Linked DNA regions of Aminobacter aminovorans. The protein of the gene in region 1 interacts with the protein of each later gene in a pairwise test. Links are inferred from orthologs where the notes say so. Each region holds a gene or a part of one and is shown on either strand. Other genes may lie near its edges. The genes, in order: odhB and lpdA.

What was found.
Region 2: the proteins of odhB (region 1) and lpdA interact in binary tests that used the Escherichia coli proteins (3 or more experiments, as listed by UniProt). The link is inferred for Aminobacter aminovorans from one-to-one orthologs.

The regions. Positions count from the first base shown.
Region 1 is NZ_UFSM01000001.1:929,100-938,865, forward strand. Bases 4,260-7,127 are described here. They hold odhB (2-oxoglutarate dehydrogenase complex dihydrolipoyllysine-residue succinyltransferase), read left to right. Parts: upstream 4,260-4,993; coding sequence 4,994-6,262; downstream 6,263-7,127. Other genes in these bases: DY201_RS04510 (2-oxoglutarate dehydrogenase E1 component), read left to right, coding at 4,260-4,972; DY201_RS04520 (MAPEG family protein), read left to right, coding at 6,388-6,801; DY201_RS04525 (VOC family protein), read left to right, coding at 6,837-7,127. In the rest of the region: sucC (ADP-forming succinate--CoA ligase subunit beta), read left to right, coding at 1-959; sucD (succinate--CoA ligase subunit alpha), read left to right, coding at 964-1,860; more of DY201_RS04510, read left to right, coding at 1,982-4,259; more of DY201_RS04525, read left to right, coding at 7,128-7,295; DY201_RS04530 (LysE family translocator), read left to right, coding at 7,292-7,936; DY201_RS04535 (hypothetical protein), read left to right, coding at 7,936-8,430; DY201_RS04540 (SDR family oxidoreductase), read left to right, coding at 8,427-9,182; lpdA (dihydrolipoyl dehydrogenase), read left to right, coding at 9,209-9,766. UniProt on the Escherichia coli protein: E2 component of the 2-oxoglutarate dehydrogenase (OGDH) complex which catalyzes the second step in the conversion of 2-oxoglutarate to succinyl-CoA and CO(2).
Region 2 is NZ_UFSM01000002.1:91,621-101,374, reverse strand. Bases 6,899-9,754 are described here. They hold lpdA (dihydrolipoyl dehydrogenase), read left to right. Parts: upstream 6,899-7,380; coding sequence 7,381-9,129; downstream 9,130-9,754. Other genes in these bases: DY201_RS24980 (helix-turn-helix domain-containing protein), read left to right, coding at 9,205-9,540; DY201_RS24990 (2-oxo acid dehydrogenase subunit E2), read left to right, coding at 6,899-7,373. Outside these bases: DY201_RS25010 (cupin domain-containing protein), read left to right, coding at 17-724; DY201_RS25005 (amidohydrolase family protein), read left to right, coding at 971-2,473; DY201_RS25000 (Lrp/AsnC family transcriptional regulator), read right to left, coding at 2,711-3,199; mdeB (alpha-ketoglutarate dehydrogenase), read left to right, coding at 3,345-6,038; more of DY201_RS24990, read left to right, coding at 6,072-6,898. UniProt on the Escherichia coli protein: Lipoamide dehydrogenase is a component of the glycine cleavage system as well as of the alpha-ketoacid dehydrogenase complexes.

The DNA.
Region 1 (9,766 bases):
TGGCGTTTGCCAAGGAAATGCTCGGCAACACGCTGGTGACCAAGCAGACCGGCCCGGCCGGCAAGCAGGTCAACCGCCTCTATATCGAGGACGGCGCCGACATCGACCGCGAGCTGTATCTGTCAATCCTCGTCGACCGTTCGGTCGGCCGCATCGCCTTCGTGGTTTCGACCGAGGGCGGCATGGACATCGAGGCTGTCGCCCACGACACGCCGGAGAAGATCATCACCGTTGCGATCGACCCGGAAAAGGGCGTGACCGCTGACGACCTCAAGGCGCTGAGTTCGGCGCTGAAGCTTTCCGGCGAGGCGGCCAAGGACGGCGAGAGCCTGTTCCCGATCCTCTACAAGGCGTTTGTCGAGAAGGACATGAGCCTGCTCGAGGTCAACCCGCTGATCGTCATGAAGAACGGCCGCCTGCGCGTGCTCGACGCCAAGGTGTCGTTCGACAACAATGCGCTGTTCCGCCACGCCGACGTGCTGGAGCTGCGCGACACCACCGAAGAGGACGCCAAGGAGATCGAGGCGTCGAAGTACGACCTCGCTTATGTCGCGCTTGACGGCAATATCGGCTGCATGGTCAACGGCGCCGGCCTGGCCATGGCGACGATGGACATCATCAAGCTCTACGGTGCCGAGCCTGCCAACTTCCTCGACGTCGGCGGCGGCGCTTCCAAGGAGAAAGTGACGGCGGCGTTCAAGATCATCACCGCCGACCCGGCTGTCGAAGGCATCCTGGTCAACATCTTCGGCGGCATCATGAAGTGCGACGTCATTGCCGAGGGCGTTATCGCCGCGGTCAAGGAAGTCGGCCTCAAGGTTCCGCTGGTGGTGCGCCTCGAAGGTACCAATGTCGAGCTGGGCAAGAAGATCATCAACGAGAGCGGGCTGAACGTCATCTCGGCCGACGATCTCGACGACGCGGCGAAGAAGATCGTCGCTGCGGTGAAGGGAAACTGAGCCAATGTCCATTCTCATCGACAAGAACACCAAGATCCTGGTGCAGGGCCTGACCGGCAACACCGGTTCGTTCCACACTGAACAGGCGCTGGCCTATCACGGCACCAAGATGGTCGGCGGCATCCACCCCAAGAAGGGCGGCGAGAAGTGGGACGGTTCCGTGCCGCTGCCGATCTTCTCGACAGTTGCCGAAGGCAAGGAAAAGACCGGCGCGAATGCGTCCGTCGTCTACGTGCCGCCGGCAGGTGCTGCCGCAGCGATCATCGAGGCGATCGACGCCGAGATCCCGCTGATCGTCTGCATCACCGAAGGCATCCCGGTCACCGACATGATCAAGGTCAAGGCGCGCCTCGACCGCTCCAAGTCGCGCCTGATCGGCCCGAACTGCCCTGGCATCGTCACGCCCGACGAATGCAAGATCGGCATCATGCCGGGCAACATCTTCCGCAAGGGTTCGGTCGGCGTTGTTTCGCGCTCGGGAACGCTTACCTATGAGGCGGTGTTCCAGACCACCAATGCCGGTCTCGGCCAGTCGACGGCAGTCGGCATCGGTGGCGACCCGGTCAAGGGCACGGAATTCATCGACATGCTCGAGATGTTCCTGGCCGACGACGAAACCAAGTCGATCATCATGATCGGCGAAATCGGCGGCTCGGCCGAAGAGGATGCAGCGCAGTTCCTCATCGACGAAGCCAAGCGCGGCCGCAAGAAGCCGATGGCCGGCTTCATCGCCGGACGCACCGCACCGGAAGGCCGTACCATGGGCCATGCTGGTGCAGTGATCTCCGGCGGCAAGGGCGGCGCGGAAGACAAGATCGCGGCCATGGAGGCAGCGGGCATCCGCGTGTCGCCGTCGCCGGCACGTCTCGGCACCACGCTGGTCGAGGCGATCAAGGGCTAAGGCCAAGTGAATAGGGGAGTAGGGCAGTACAGGCAGTAGGAATTCCAGATCATTGCCCTACTGCCTTACTGCGCTACTCCCTTCAAAACAGGAGAGGAGCCAGAGGCTCCGCAGGACAAAGATGGCACGATCCGATCAGGCCAACGACCAATTTTCCCTCACCTCGTTCCTCTATGGCGGCAATGCCGACTACATCGAGGCGCTGCACGCCGCCTATCTCGACGACCCTGAAGCGGTCGACCAGGAGTGGCGCGACTTCTTCGGCGCCCTGAAGGACGACGCCGGCGATATCCGCAAGAACGCCAAGGGCGCCTCGTGGTCGACGCCGAGTTGGCCGTTGCAGGCCAATGGCGAACTGGTTTCCGCGCTCGACGGCAACTGGGGCATGGTCGAGAAGCTGATCGAGAAGAAGGTCAAGGACAAGGCGGTCGCCGTGACCGGCACCGAACCGTCCAAGGCCGACGTGCTGCAGGCGACGCGCGACTCGGTGCGCGCCATCATGATGATCCGCGCCTACCGCATGCGCGGCCACCTGCACGCCAATCTCGACCCGCTCGGCATCGCCAAGCCGCTGGAGGACTATAACGAGCTGTCGCCGGAGGCCTACGGCTTCACCGCCGCCGACTACGACCGGCCGATCTTCATCGACCATGTGCTGGGCCTCGAATACGCGACCATCCGCGAGATGCTCGAGATCCTGAAGCGCACCTATTGCTCGACGCTCGGCGTCGAGTTCATGCATATCTCCGATCCCGAGGAAAAGGCCTGGATCCAGGCCCGCATCGAGGGTCCGGACAAGGCGATCGAATTCACGCCCGAGGGCAAGAAGGCGATCCTGTCGAAGCTGATCGAGGCCGAGGGCTTCGAGCAGTTCATCGACGTCAAGTACAAGGGCACCAAGCGTTTCGGCCTCGACGGCGGCGAGTCGCTGATCCCGGCGCTCGAGCAGATCGTCAAGCGCGGCGGCTCGCTCGGCCTCAAGGAGGTCGTGCTCGGCATGGCCCACCGCGGCCGCCTCAATGTCTTGACCAACGTCATGGCCAAGCCGCATCGCGCCGTGTTCCACGAATTCAAGGGTGGCTCCTACGCGCCTGACGACGTCGAGGGTTCCGGCGACGTGAAGTACCACCTTGGTGCCTCGTCCGACCGCGAGTTCGACGGCAACAAGGTCCATCTGTCCTTGACCGCCAACCCCTCGCATCTCGAGATCGTCGATCCCGTGGTGATGGGCAAGGCACGCGCCAAGCAGGACCAGCTGTTCGGTCGCGCCCGCGGCGAGATCGTGCCGCAGGAAGAGCGCGCCAAGGTGATGCCGCTGCTGCTGCACGGCGATGCGGCATTCGCCGGCCAGGGCGTGATCGCCGAAATCCTCGGCCTGTCGGGCCTGCGCGGCCACCGCGTCGCCGGCACGCTGCACTTCATCATCAACAACCAGATCGGCTTCACGACGAACCCGCGCTTCTCGCGCTCGTCGCCCTATCCGTCCGACGTTGCCAAGATGATCGAGGCGCCGATCTTCCACGTCAACGGCGACGACCCGGAGGCTGTCGTGTTCGCGGCCAAGGTGGCGACCGAGTTCCGCATGAAGTTCCACAAGCCTGTTGTCGTGGACATGTTCTGCTACCGCCGCTTCGGCCACAACGAAGGCGACGAGCCTGCGTTCACGCAGCCGATCATGTACCGCAACATCCGCACCCATAAGACCACGGTGCAGACCTATGCCGACAAGCTGATGGCCGAAGGCCTGATGAACCAGGCCGAGGTCGACAAGATGCGCGCCGACTGGCGCGGCTTCCTCGAAGCCGAGTTCGAGGCGGGCCAGGCCTACAAGCCGAACAAGGCCGACTGGCTTGATGGCGCGTGGTCGGGCATGCGCACGGCCGACAACCAGGACGAACAGCGCCGCGGCAAGACTGCGGTGCCGGTCAAGACGCTGAAGGAAATCGGCAAGAAGCTGACCGAGGTGCCGAAGGATTTCGAAGTCCACCGCACCATCGGACGCTTCCTCGAAAACCGCCGCCAGGCGATCGAATCGGGCGAAGGCATCGACTGGGCAACGGCGGAATCGCTGGCGTTCGGCTCGATCCTGCTCGACGGCAATCCGATCCGCCTGTCGGGCCAGGATTCCGAGCGCGGCACGTTCTCGCAGCGCCACACCGTGCTTTACGATCAGCGCGACGAAAACCGCTACATCCCGCTCAACAACCTGTCGGCGGCGCAGGCCGGCTACGAGGTCATCAACTCGATGCTCTCGGAAGAGGCCGTGCTCGGCTTCGAATATGGCTACTCGCTCGCCGAGCCCAAGGCACTGACGCTGTGGGAAGCGCAGTTCGGCGACTTCGCCAACGGCGCGCAGGTGGTGTTCGACCAGTTCATCTCGTCGGGCGAACGCAAGTGGCTGCGCATGTCGGGTCTCGTCTGCCTGCTGCCGCACGGCTATGAAGGCCAGGGTCCCGAGCATTCGTCGGCACGCCTCGAGCGCTTCCTGCAGCTCTGCGCCGAAGACAACATGCAGGTGGCCAATGTCACGACGCCGGCCAACTACTTCCACATCCTGCGCCGGCAGCTGAAGCGCGACTTCCGCAAGCCGCTGATCCTGATGACGCCGAAGTCGCTGCTGCGCCACAAGCGCGCCGTGTCTTCACTGTCGGAAATATCGGGCGAGAGCTCGTTCCACCGTCTCTTGTGGGACGACGCCCAGTATCTCGGCAACGAACCGATCAAGCTGGTCAAGGATTCGAAGATCCGCCGCGTCGTGCTGTGCACCGGCAAGGTCTATTACGACCTGTACGAGGAACGCGAGAAGCGTGGCATCGACGACATCTATTTGTTGCGCGTCGAGCAGCTCTATCCGTTCCCGGCCAAGGCGCTGATCACCGAGCTCAGCCGTTTCCGCAACGCGGAGATGGTGTGGTGCCAGGAAGAGCCCAAGAACATGGGCGCGTGGTCGTTCATCGACCCGTATCTGGAATGGGTGCTCGCCCATATCGACGCCAAGCATCAGCGCGTGCGCTACACCGGCCGTCCGGCCGCCGCCTCCCCGGCGACGGGCCTGATGTCCAAGCACCTAGCGCAGCTCCAGGCATTCCTCGACGACGCCCTCGGCGAATAAACAAAGAACGGACAGGCAAAAATGGCTACCGAAATCCGTGTCCCTACCCTCGGCGAATCCGTTTCCGAGGCAACCATCGGCAAGTGGTTCAAGAAGGCCGGCGACGTGATCGCCGTCGACGAGCCCCTGGTCGAGCTCGAGACCGACAAGGTCACCATCGAAGTGCCGGCGCCTGCTGCCGGCGTGCTGGTCGAGCTGACCGTCAAGGAAGGCGAAACCGTCGGCGTCGGTGCGCTGCTCGGCACCATCGGTGCCGGCGATGGTGCCGTGGCTTCTCCGAAGCCCGCAGCTGTCGCCCAGGCGTCGGCGCCGAACGCGGCGTCGACCGTCAAGGAAGCCGTCGCGCAGACCGCATCGGTTGCCGGCTCGCCGCCCATCGAAGAGCGCAAGATGCCGCCGGCACCGGCTGCCGCCAAGCTTTTGGCTGAGACCAACCTGTCGGTCGACCAGGTCGCCGGTTCGGGCAAGCGCGGCCAGGTGCTGAAGGGCGACGTGCTCGAAGCCATCGCCAAGGGCGCTTCGGCGCCCGCCGCTGCTCCGGCTGCTGCCGCACCGGTGGTGGCACGCGTTCCCTCTTCAACCGAAGACGCCCCGCGTGAAGAGCGCGTGCGCATGACCAAGCTGCGCCAGACGATCGCGCGCCGCCTCAAGGAGGCGCAGTCGACGGCTGCCATGCTGACCACCTTCAACGAGGTCGACATGAGCGCGGTGATGGCGCTGCGCACCAAGTACAAGGACATCTTCGAGAAGAAGCATGGCGTGAAGCTCGGCTTCATGGGCTTCTTCACCAAGGCGGTGACGCATGCGCTGAAGGAAATCCCTGCCGTCAACGCCGAGATCGACGGCACCGACATCATCTACAAGAACTTCGCCCATGTCGGCGTTGCCGTCGGCACCGAAAAGGGCCTGGTGGTTCCGGTCGTGCGCGATGCAGACCAGATGTCGATCGCCGAGATCGAGAAGGAAATCGGCCGCCTCGGCCTCGCTGCGCGCGATGGCAAGCTTTCGGTTGCCGACATGCAGGGCGGCACCTTCACCATCTCCAACGGCGGCGTCTACGGTTCGCTGATGTCGACGCCGATCCTGAACGCGCCGCAGTCGGGCATCCTCGGCATGCACAAGATCCAGGACCGTCCGGTCGTTGTCGGCGGCCAGATCGTCATCCGCCCGATGATGTATCTCGCTCTGTCCTACGATCACCGCATCGTCGACGGCAAGGAAGCCGTGACCTTCCTGGTCCGCGTCAAGGACAGCCTGGAAGACCCGGAGCGCCTGGTCCTCGATCTCTGATCGAAAAAGGCTTCAAGGGGCCCGGCTGACCGGGCCCCTTTGCTTTCCTGAGCTATGCCGGACTTGCCAGCGGCCGGAGACGCCGTACTGATCAGCTATCTTGCGCTTCGAGGGCGATAGTGGTGATGGAAGCCGCAGCAGCATCGACTGAAATCTGGGTTCTGGGCTGGAGTGTCGTGCTGCTGATCGCGCACATACTGGTGCAGGCGCTTTCGCTCGACCTGTCGGGCGATTTCAGCATCAGGTACCTGCTCAGTTCGCGCGACGACGGCCGCGCGCCGAAAAGCATCGTTTCGGGGCGTCTGATCCGGTCGCTCAACAACATGCTGGAGACCTATCCCGCCTTCATAGCACTTGCGCTGGCGCTGGCGGTGACAGGCAAGACAGGCGAGCTGGGTGCCGTCGGCGCCGTGATGTGGATCGTCGCCCGCCTTGTATATGCCTTGCTGTACGTGGCCGGTATTCCGGTGCTGCGTACGCTCGTCTGGTTCGTTTCGATCGCCGGGCTGGTCCTGATGGTCGTGCGCCTGATGACGTAACATCGCTGCCTGAAGAAACCGAAAGAGACGGTCGCATGGCTTTCGAACCCGACATTCCCCCTGTTCAGGTCCATCTCTGCGTCAAGCAGGGCAAGGAGGCGATCGCCTTCTACGAAAAGGCGTTCGACGCCGTCGAAACCTTCGAGCAGATGGCCGATGACGGCGTGCGCGTGCTGCATGCCAACCTCGCCATGTTCGGCAGCGAGGTGATGCTGCATGACGAGTTTCCCGAATTCGGCGGCGATGTGTTGTCGCCGCTCTCCCGTGGCGGCGCCAGCATGACCGTCAACATCAATTTGAAGCTGCCCGGCCAGGTCGACCAGGCGGTCGAGCGGGCAGTGGCGGCCGGTGCGAAGACTGTGATGGAGCCAGACGACATGTTCTGGGGCGCACGCTACGCCAAGATCCAGGATCCGTTCGGCCATGTCTGGGCGTTCAATGCGCCCTTGGGCAATGGGTCACTGGGCGCGCAGTCGGGGAGTGACAAGGCATGACGCAATATGCGTTCGAATTTGCCGGCCTGCTGGCCGTATTCTTGGTGCTGATGGTGGTGCCGGGTGCCGATTTCGTCATGGTGGTACGCCAGAGCATCGTGCATGGCCGCCGTGCCGCCATCATCACCAGCTTCGGCATCGGCGTGTCGCTGCTGTTTCATGTCAGCTACACCATCCTGGGCATCGGGCTGATCGTGTCGAAGTCGTTGCTGCTGTTTTCGCTGATCAAGTGGGCCGGTGCGGCCTATCTGCTCTACCTCGGCATCAAGGCGCTTCGCGCCGGGCCGATGGAGATGGCGTCGGTCGAGGTGCAGGAGGGCGCAGGTGAGCCCCGGGAGATTTCTGCTGTGCGCTGCTTCCTGACGGGCTTCGTCACCAACGCGCTCAACCCCAAGGCCGTGCTGTTCTTCCTGCCGCTGTTCACGGCGATGGTCAGCCACGAGACGCCCGCCGCGGTGAAGGGCGTCTACGGGCTGCTGATGGCCGTGGTGCTGATTACATGGTTTGTCGGCGTGTCGATGTTCTTCACCATGGCCTCGGTACGCGAGCGCTTCGTCGCCTGGGGCCGCTGGTTCAACAAGGTGACCGGCATGATCTTCATCGGGCTTGGCGTGAAGCTCGCGACCGTGCAGGCTGGCTGATGCGGCTTCAGGCACTGATCACGGCTGTTGCGGTGCTGTCGGCGACGGTGGCGCAAGCGGCATGCCCGATCGAGCTTGCCGTCTATGGCGACCGCGACGGTGCCGCCGAGATCGACTTCCGGCCGACGCTGGAATCGGCAACCGTGACCAACAGCTTCAAGATGGTGATGGACAATTCCATCGTGCTCGACGGCGTGGTGATGTGGTCGCAGGACGTGGCGCGGCCGAACGGCATGCTGATGCACCAATGCCCGGAAGGTGACGTGACCGGCGAGGAGATCGAAGCCTGCACCGTGTGGCAGGGCGTGATCTACAGCGTCGACGAGCAAGGCAATGTCGGGCTTCTGCCGCGCGAGCGGATCGCGGCGGCTGCGCCGAAGAAACTTATCTTCTCCGATCTCGGCCATGGGCTGAGGTCGTCCGCAGCCTATGGTCCTGACGGCTTTTCCAAAGTGCCGTGGGACGTTTTCGAGCTGAAGGGGTGCCAGGAATGAGCGCTCAGGGAAAAGTCCTGCTGGTAACAGGCGGCAGCCGCGGCATCGGTGCCGCCATCTGCAGGCTGGCGGCCAAGGCCGGCTATCGCGTGGCGTTCAGCTACGTGTCGAACGATGTTGCGGCCAGTGCGCTGGTGGTGGAGCTGAAGTCAGTCGGCGGTGAAGCCATCGCCATCAAGGGCGATGTCGGCAGCGAGGCCGATGTGCTCGCCATGTTCGCCGAGGTCGATCGCGCCTATGGCCGGCTTGATGCCTTCGTCAACAATGCCGGCGTCGTCGATATGAAGGCGCGCGTCGACGAGATGAGTGCTGCCAGGCTCGAGCGCATGATGCGCATCAACGTCGTCGGCTCCATTCTCTGCGCACGCGAGGCGGTCAAGCGCATGTCAAGCCTGCATGGTGGTGCGGGTGGCGCCATCGTCAACATCTCGTCGGCGGCAGCCTCGCTCGGCTCGCCCGGCGAATATGTCGACTACGCCGCCTCCAAGGGGGCGATCGACACCTTGACCATTGGGCTTGCCAAGGAAGTCGCGACCGAGGGCGTGCGAGTGAACGCGGTGCGTCCCGGCATCATCGACACCGAAATCCATGCCTCCGGCGGTCAGCCGGACCGGATCTCCGCCATTCGCGGCCTCGTGCCGATGAAACGCGAAGGCAAGGCTGAGGAAGTTGCCCACGCCGTCATCTGGCTTTTGTCGGATGAGGCATCATATACGACGGGCTCGATTTTGAACGTGAGCGGCGGCCGCTGACCGCCCCAGGCAAGAAGGAAAGAACAATGGCATATGACGTCGTCGTAATCGGCTCGGGCCCAGGCGGCTATGTGTGCGCCATCAAGGCGGCACAGCTCGGATTGAAGGTCGCCGTGGTCGAGAAGAACGCGACCTTCGGCGGCACCTGCCTGAACATCGGCTGCATTCCCTCCAAGGCGCTGCTGCATGCGTCGGAAATGCTGGCCGAGGCGCAGCATTCCTTCGACGCGCTCGGCGTCGAGGTCGGCACGCCGAAGATGAACCTGAAGAAGATGATGGCGCACAAGGATGCGACCGTCGCCGCCAACGTCAATGGCGTGTCGTTCCTGTTCAAGAAGAACAAGATCGAGAGCTTCCAGGGCACCGGCAAGGTGCTCGGCGCCGGCAAGGTCGGCGTGACGAGCGCCGACGGCAAGACCCAGGAACTCGAAACCAAGAACATCGTCATCGCCACGGGCTCCGATGTCGCCGGCATCCCGGGCGTCAATGTCGAGTTCGATGAAAAGGTGATCATCTCGTCGACCGGCGGCCTGTCGCTGGAGAAGGTGCCTGGTCATCTGGTGGTTGTCGGCGGTGGCGTGATC
Region 2 (9,754 bases), on another replicon or contig:
TGATAATCGGTTTCTTATGAAGAACGGTTCAAGCTCCAAGTTGAAGACTGTGGCCGACAGCATTGCCGACAAGGCGAAGCCGGAACGAAAGAGGCGCGCCGAAGCGCTGCCTAGTAACGCGAGGGCTGCTGCTATCGACACCACCGAACCTGCGGCACTTGAGGCCGTGCGCATAGGTCGCCGGCTGCAGACAATGCGGCGGGCACAGGGCCTTACACTGGTCGATCTCGCCAGCAAGGCGAATTGTTCGGCGAGTTTGGTGTCGCGCGTGGAGAACGGCCGGCTTCTGCCTTCGCTGTCGGTGCTGCACAAGCTGGTTGCCGGTCTCGGCACCAGCATGGCTTCCTTCCTTTCCGGCTCGGAAAACGAGAGTTGCATGCTGGTCCGTGCGAGTGAACGGAAAGAGGTCGCGCTCGACTATCTGGGAGATCCTCATCAAGGGGTCAGGATCGAGCAGATCATTCCTCATTCCCCCGAACGCACGCTGCAGGGAAATCTGATCACCATTACCGCTGGCCATGGTTCAGCCGGCGACTATTCGCACGTGGGAGAAGAGGCCGGTTTCGTTATGGATGGCTTTATCGAGCTAACCATCGACAAGCAGACTCATGTTCTCGGCAAGGGTGACTCGTTCTGCTTCCGCTCGGAGGCGCCCCACTCGTTTTACAATCCTGGTCCGGGCGAGGCAGTGGTCCTCTGGATAAACACGCCGCCGACATTCTAACGACGGATCCGACAAGAGCTTCGCCCGCACGCGTTGGTGGGCAATGCCCTCCTGTGTGAATGCTACGCCGGTTCTCCGGCTTGGCGATGCGTCGCGTTGTCCATCGAAACGGCCTGGCGGAATTGGAACTTTAAGTTCCAGAACTGATGCCTGTTGCTGACCAGGATGCAGTGCGACCATCTCCGATGACAGCCGAATAGCTGCTGCGCCCGCATTTTCCACTTTGTATCGATGGAGGAGAACCAGATGACCGACATCACACGTAAGGAGTTTCTTAAATTGGGCGCAACAGGGGCCGCGGCCATCGCTGTAGCCTCGACCAATCGCCCTGCGCCTGCTGTTGCGGCGGTCGGGGGAGCAAAGCGCGCAATACTAATCCAAGGCGCCGACGTCTTGACGATGGACCACAAGCTGGGCGAGCTAGCTGGTGCGGATGTGCTGATCCGGGACGGAAAGATCGCCAACATCGGAATAGGCATCGATGCCGGCGACGCCGAACGGGTCGATGCGGCCGGTATGATCCTGATGCCGGGCATGAACGATGGTCACAGGCATCTTTGGCTGGGCCTTCACGCCGGCAGACTCGTCAAGACCGATCCGCAGAAATACTCCGGCTACCAAAGATGGAAAATGCGCACCATGGTGTGCATGACGCCGGAAGATTTCCATCTCGCCGGATATGTCGGCGGACTCCAGGCGATCAACTCGGGCGTGACGAGCGTGCTGGACTACGCCCATGCCCACCATACCAAGGAAAAGGCGCTCGCTGGGGCACGCGGTTTCGTCGCATCCGGCGTCTCCGGGGTGTTCTGCTACCAGGCATCTCACAATCCGACTTATGGACCCGGGGACACAGTACCAGAAGCGCAGGCAACGGCCGAAAGGAACGGGGCGCCACAAGAGTCCAACTATGAGACGGCAGCACTGCTTCGCGAGATGTTCTCCGAGGAGAGCGATAGGCCGGTGAAGTTTGGCATCGCAATCAGCGAGGGGTTGGGCCAGCGCAGTATGAAAGACATGAAGGTGGAGTTTGAACGCGCTCGTTCGTTCAATCCGCATTTGATATGCTGCCATCTCCACAAACCGAAACCAATGCCCCCCTCTGGTGTCTATCGCGGCATTGCCGACCTTCATGCCGCGGGTCTGCTCGGCCCGGATTTTCAGGTTTCTCACGGCGTTGAGATGTCGAATGCCGAACTCGAAATGCTCCGAGATTCCGGTGGGATGATCTGCTCCTGTGCGATGGGGGAATTTCCTTATCCTGCAGCCTCCATTCACGGTAAGGCACGGCAGATGGGAGTCCCCGCAGGGCTCGGGCTCGACGTGAACATGGCGTTGACCGATGACTATTTCGAGCACGTCAGGGCAGGCTTTTGGAGTCTATATCGTTCAGCGGAATACTCCGAAATTGCCAAGGAGTATAAATCTGCGGACGTGCTGGACTTCGTGACTAGATGGGGCGCCAAGGCCATGCGCCTGGGCGACGCCACGGGGTCGATCACTATTGGAAAGCATGCCGACCTAGTACTTCTCAGGACATCGCGCATCGGCTTTGCCACCTTGGGCAGCCTGGCGGATCGCGTTGTGAATTTTGCCGGCTTGTCCGACATTGACAGCGTTTGGGTGCGCGGCGTCGCACGCAAACGACACGGCGAGATGATCGGCATCGATTGGGCAAGCCTTCGAGCACAAGTGGTCGATGCTCAGCAGCGGATCGAGCGCGACGCCGCATCCGTAACCCTGACCTGATTATTCAGCTGACATCACGCCCAGTGGCTGATCGCCTCCTCGCGCGCAGGGGAAACTCAAGGAGTTGGAGAGCCATCATGCTCACTGAAAACCCCTCCGCCAATATCGCCGCAAATAAGGGCGACCCAAACAAGACGACCGTATGCTCGGTCCTGCCACCGGTCGCGTTTCCGCATCTGACCGCGGCGACATAGCATGATAGCGAGGCTGCTCGACATAGACACGGGTCCACGCGGGCTATCGACGCGCGCGCGGGCTGGCAAGCTGCTCCAGTGGGAGGGCAGTCTTGTACTTGACCTGCTTGAGGGCAAAGCTCGAGCGGATGTTGGCGACACCGCGCGTCTTGGACAGGCGGTCGACGATGAAATGCTGGAGCGCAACCGTGTCCCGCACGACAACGCGCAGCAGATAGTCGGAATCGCCGGTCATCAGATAGCACTCCATGACCTCGGGAAAGCCGGCCATCGCCGCCTCGAAAACATCGAGCAATGCCTCGGTCTGCTTCTCCAGTGTCACCTGGATGAAGACGCTGACATCAGCGCCCAGCAGCATCGGATCGAGAAGGGCGACGCGACGGGTTATGATGCCCGCCTCGTCAAGTGCGCGCACGCGGGCAAGGCACGGGGAGGCCGACAGCCCGACGCGCGCGGCAAGCTCGGCGTTTGTCAGGCTGGCGTCCTCCTGGATTTCCGAGAGGATACGCATGTCTATCGCGTCGAGATGCATGTGCAGCATATCCTGCTGAATGGAAAATACACTGCAGCATTATCTGCTGCATTTGCCGAAATTTGCAACACCTTCGGCAGGAAATGCCGGAGCCTTGCCGCTATCCTCGCGCGCAAGTGGAAATTCAAGGAGCTGGAGCGCCATCATGCTCACCAAGACCCCGTCCGCCCCCATCGGTGATGCCAGCGCCGGATTTGACGGCGACCCGCAGGAGACAGCCGACTGGCTGGCCTCGCTCGAGTCCTTGTTCGTCAGTTCGGGCGGCACGCGGGCCGAATTCATCCTCGGAGAACTCGACCGCAAGGCCAAGGAACTCGGCATCGTGCATGAGCCGCTGCCGTATTCACCCTATCGCAACAGCATTTCGCTCGAAAAGCAGCCGCCGTTCCCAGGCGATCTTGGCATGGAGGAACGCATCACCGCGATCATCCGCTGGAACGCGCTGGCGATGGTGGTGAAGGCCAACAAGGCCTATGGCGAGCTCGGCGGCCACATCGGCAGCTATGCCTCTGCAGCGGAGATCTTCGAGGTCGGCTTCAACCACTTCTTTCGCGCCGACACTGGTGCGGGCGACGGGGACGTCGTGTTTTTCCAACCGCATTCGGCGCCAGGCGTGTATGCGCGCGCCTATCTGGAAGGGCGGCTTTCGGAAGAGCATCTCCAGCATTACCGCCAGGAGATCGGCGGCACCGGCCTGTGCTCCTATCCGCATCCCTGGCTGATGCCCGACTTCTGGCAGGTGCCGACAGGGTCAATGGGCATCGGTCCGATCACCGCGGTCTACCAGGCCCGCTTCATGCGCTACCTCAACGACCGGAGCCTCGCCGATACCGAGGGTCGCCACGTCTGGGGGGTGTTCGGTGACGGCGAGATGGACGAGCCGGAATCGATCGCCGGCCTGTCGATCGCGGCACGTGAAAAGCTCGACAACCTGACCTTCATCATCAATTGCAACCTGCAGCGGCTCGACGGCCCGGTGCGCGGCAATGGCCAGATCATCCAGGAACTGGAAAGCACTTTCCGCGGGGCGGGTTGGAACGTCATCAAGGTGCTGTGGGGTTCGGAGTGGGACGCGCTGTTTGCACGCGACACCCAGCACGCGCTGCTCCGTCGATTTGCCGCCACCGTCGATGGCAAGTACCAGACGCTCGGCGCCAAGGATGGAGCTTACAACCTGGCGCACTTCTTCGAGGAGGATCCCGAGGTCAAGGCGCTGGTCGCCCATATGTCGGACAGCGACATCGACGCGCTGAAGCGCGGTGGTCACGACTTCCGAAAGTTGTTTGCGGCCTTCGAGGCGGCAAGGGCCACCAAGGGTCGGCCGACTGTCATCCTGGCCAAGACCAAGAAGGGTTTTGGCATGGGCGCTGCCGGCGAGTCACGCATGACGGTGCATCAGTCAAAGAAGCTCGACGTTGAAGCCCTGCTGGCTTTCCGCGACCGCTTTGCCTTGCCGATCAGCAACGAGCAGGCAGAGCAGGTCACGTTCTACAAGCCGGCTGAAGACAGCGCCGAGCTCAACTATCTCCGGGCGCGCCGCGAGGCGCTTGGAGGCTACCTGCCGGCGCGTCGCCGAACAGCCGATCGGGTGGCGATACCACCGCTGGCAAGCTACGCCGATTTCGCTCTCAATGCCGAGGGTAAGGAGATGTCGACGACCATGGCCGCGGTCAGGTTGCTTGGCAACATGATCAAGGACAAGGAGATCGGGCCGCGCATCGTGCCGATCGTCGCCGACGAGGCGCGTACCTTCGGCATGGCCAATCTGTTCCGCCAGGTCGGCATCTATTCGCCGGTCGGCCAGCTCTACGAGCCCGAGGATGCCGGCTCGATGCTGTATTACAAGGAGGCCAAGAACGGGCAACTGCTCGAGGAGGGTATCACCGAGGCCGGCGCAGTCTCGTCCTGGGTGGCTGCCGCCACGTCCTACAGCGTGCACAACCTCGCCATGCTGCCGGTCTACATCTACTATTCGATGTTTGGCTTCCAGCGTGTCGGCGATCTGATCTGGGCAGCGGCCGACCAGCGCTCGCGCGGCTTCCTGATCGGGGCGACCGCAGGCCGGACCACGCTGGCCGGCGAAGGCTTGCAGCACCAGGATGGATCGAGCCTTCTCGTTGCGTCGACCGTTCCAAACTGCCGCGCCTATGACCCGACCTTCGCCTATGAGCTGGCGGTCATTCTCGACCATGGCGCCCGCGCCATGATGGAAGAGGGCAGGGACGAGTTCTATTACGTCACTGCGATGAACGAGAACTACGCCCAGCCGTCGATGCCGGCAGGCGTCGAGGCCGACATCATCAAGGGGCTCTACCGGATCGCCAGCCACAAGCCCAAGAAGAGTGCCGGGCACGTTCGCTTGCTCGGTTCCGGCACCATCCTCCCGCAGGTGATCGAGGCAGCACAGATGCTCGCCAACGATTGGGACGTCGCCTCGGAAGTGTGGAGCGCCACCAGCTTCTCCGAACTGTCGCGCGACGCAAGGGAAGCGGATCGACACAACCGTTACAACCCGCTCGCTGAGCCAGTGGTCAGTCATCTCGCCGGGTGCCTGCCGGGCACGGCGCCTATCATCGCTGCCACCGACTATGTCCGCGCCTATCCGCAACTGATTGCGTCATACGTCGAGGCGCCGTTCACCGCGCTCGGCACCGACGGCTTCGGTCGTAGCGACACGCGTGCCGCGCTGCGCGACTTCTTCGAGGTCGATCATCGCCACATCGCGGTGGCTGCCCTTGCAGCACTCGCCACCGAAGGTTCTGTGACGCGTCAGACGGTTGCCGATGCCATCGCCCGCTACAGTCTTGATGCCGCGATCGATGCGCCTTGGTTGCGCTGATCGGGGTCGAGTTCCAGTTCTGAAAGAGTTGATATGAGCCAGCAGATGGAAGTCAGGTTGCCTGACATAGGCGACTACAAGAATGTGCCGGTCGTCGAATTCCTGGTGAAGCCGGGCGACGTGGTGGCGGTCGAAGACCCGCTGATGACGGTCGAATCCGACAAGGCAACGATGGAGATTCCGGCGCCTTTTGCCGGAACCGTCAGGGAGTTCGCAGTGGCGCTCGGCAGCCGCGTGTCGCAGGGCGCGCTGCTGCTGACCATCGATGCGACCGCGCCGGCCACGGTGCCTTCGGCAGCCACGCCAGAAACCAAAAAGACCGAAGCCGCTGCCGCCGTTCCACCCGTTAGGGCAGGACCGCCGGCCACGGCGAAGGTGGCACCGGCTGCACCAATGGCGAGCACTTTGCCAGCGGTCACGACGCAGACCGCTTTCGGAGCCCACGCGACGCCGTCGGTGCGCGCCTTCGCCCGTGAGCTTGGCGTCGAACTTGGCATGGTAAAGCCTTCCGGCGCAAAGGGCAGGATACTGCGCAACGACATCACAGCGCATATCAAGGAGCGCCTCGCCGGAGGCTCTCCAGTGCAGGTGCCCGGTTCCGCCATCGGCGCCGGCCTGCCGGCCTGGCCTGCGGTCGACTTCGAGAAGTTCGGCCCCGTCGAACGCCAGCCGCTGTCGCGCATCCAGAAGATCTCGGGCGGCAATCTCACCCGCAACTGGCTGACCATTCCGCATGTCACCAACTTCGACAAGGCCGATGTGACCGGGCTCGAGGAATTCCGCAAGGAGCTCAATGCAGCCAACAAGGACGCCAAGGTTACGATGGTCGCCTTCCTGATCAAGGCTTCGGCGCTGGCGCTCAAGGCGTACCCACGCTTCAACGCCTCGCTCGACGGCGAGGAGCTGGTGCTCAAGAACTATGTCCATATCGGCTTTGCCGCCGACACGCCCAAGGGGTTGATGGTGCCGGTGATCCGCGATTGCGACCGCAAGGGCGTTCTTGAGATCGCAACGGAAATGCGCGCGCTCGCCGACAAGGCGCGCGGCACCGGGCTGTCGGCCGTCGATATGCAGGGCGGCTGTTTCTCAGTGTCGTCGCTTGGCGGCATTGGCGGGACAGGCTTCACGCCGATCATCAATGCCCCCGAAGCAGCGATCCTCGGCGCCGGTCGCTCAGCGATAGAGGCCATCTGGGATGGCAAGGCTTTCCAGCCGAAGCTGATCATGCCGGTTTCCCTGTCGTGGGATCACCGCGTCGTCGATGGCGTTGCCGCGGCCAGGTTCCTTGGTCACATCGCCGCCCTTCTGGGCGATTTCCGCCGCGCGATCGTTTGAGGCGAAGATGAGCATCACCGAAATCAGGGTGCCCGAAATGGGTGACTTCAAGGAAGTCGCCGTCATCGAGGTGCACATCCAGCCGGGCGACGAGGTCGCGCTTGACCAGACACTGATCGTGCTCGAATCCGACAAGGCCTCGATCGACGTGCCGTCGCCCTCCGCCGGGCGCATCGCCTCCGTCGAACTGGCCATCGGCCAGCGCGTTTCCAAGGGCGCGCTGATCGCCATCGTGGAAGCGGCAGCGGGCGGAGGCGAAGCCAAGCCTGCTGCCACTCATGAAGCGCCGGCCGCAGTTGCGAAGCCGATCGTAGCAGCCACGCCATCACCTGCCCTGGGTGCCGCGCCCGATTGCGACGTGCTGGTGATCGGCGGCGGACCGGGCGGCTATTCCGCTGCCTTCCGCGCCGCCGATCTCGGACAACGCGTGATCCTAGTGGAGCGCGACGCCACGCTCGGTGGTGTCTGCCTCAATGTCGGCTGCATTCCCTCCAAGGCGCTGTTGCATGTCGCGGCGGTCAAGGAGGACGCCGAGCGCCTCGCCGACCATGGCGTCGCCTTCGACACGCCCACCCTTGATCTCGACAGGCTGCGCCGCTTCAAGACCGGTGTCGTCACCAAGCTCACCGATGGGCTGAAGGGCATGGCCCGGCAGCGCAAGGTCGAGGTTGTCAGGGGCACGGCGACGTTTGCCGAGGCCAATGCGGTCGACATCACGTTGTTTGATGGAGCAAGCCGCAGGATCGCCTTCGCCAAGGCAATCGTCGCCGCAGGCTCGATGCCGCTTAAGCTGCCGTTCCTGCCCGACCACCCGCGGATCGTCGATTCCTCCGGCGCGCTCGAACTGCCGTTCATCCCCGAACGCATGCTGGTCATTGGCGGTGGCATCATCGGGTTGGAGATGGCCACAGTCTACAGCGCGCTCGGCGCACGCGTGGACGTGGTCGAACAGCTCGACAAGTTGCTGCCCGATGTCGATCGTGACGTGGTCGAGACCTGGCGCAAGCGCAACGCTCACCGCTTCGACGCGATCCTTCTGGGTGCGCGTGTCGAAAGCGTCATCGCCGAGGAAGATGCCCTTGTCGTGACGACAAGCGGTGAGGGGGCGGGCGTGCGACGCTACGACCTGATCCTGCAATCGGCAGGCCGGCGACCAGCGGCCGAGGCGCTGCAACTTGTCATAGCGGGCATTAGCCTCGACGCCAAGGGGTTCATCGAAGTCGATGCGCAGATGCGCACGCATAACCAGAACGTCTTTGCCGTCGGCGATGTCACCGGCAACCCGATGCTGGCGCACAAGGCGGTGCACCAGGGCCACGTCGCTGCGGAGGCGGCAACCGGGCTCAAGAGTTTCATGGACGCCAAGGTCGTGCCGTCGGTCGCCTATACCGACCCGGAGATCGCATGGGTCGGCGTGACCGAGGACGCCGCCAAGGCAGCGGGCCGCACTGTCGAGGTCGGCAAGTTCCCATGGGCAGCGTCCGGCCGGGCCATTGCCAATGGCGCGGACTACGGCCTGACCAAGCTGGTGTTCGACAAGGAGACGCACCGCATCATCGGCGGCGCCATCGTCGGCCCGGCCGCTGGCGATATGATCGGCGAGATCTGCCTGGCGATCGAGATGGGAGCGGATGCCGTCGATATCGGCAAGACCATCCACCCGCATCCGACGCTCGGCGAGACCATCGGCATGGCCGCCGAAGTTGCCGAAGGCATTTGTACCGACCTGCCGCCCATTAGAAGGAAGCCTGCTTAAGAGAGATGGCCGGTCAAGGAAGAATGTAATCTTCGTGCTACATATTATGTAAATCTGTAGTACGAAGGTGTCAAAATTCCTACACCACACTACCCTCCCGCCGCGGTTCGGCGAGCGCTGCGCAAACTTGGGGCGGACATCCATGATGCCCGTCGACGCCGACGGCTGCCGATGGCGGTCGTAGCCGAGCGCGCCTTCACGTCTCGCTCGACACTGCAAAGGGTCGAAGCAGGGGATACCAAAGTCAGCATCGGCATTTATGCCGGCGTCCTGCTGGCGCTCGGCCTGCTCGACGGCCTGAGCCAGGTTGCCGACATCAGCAACGACAGCGTTGGTCAGGCGCTCGCCAGCGCCGACCTGCCTAAGCATGTCCACCTCAAGCGGCCAACCGGATCGTCCCGCGATGGCTGACTTCGAGGTGCATGTCGATCTCGCAAGCCGCACGCACCCAATGGGACTGGCGAGGAGCAATCGCGTCCGGGGCACCGAGACCATCCTCTTCGAGTATGACGGCGCACGGCTTGAGGACCCGGACCACTTTTCGCTGGAGCCAGCTCTTGCTCTGACCCGCGGCGCCTTTGCCCCTCCTGCTGGGCTTGCGACTTTCGGCTCCATCGGTGACTCA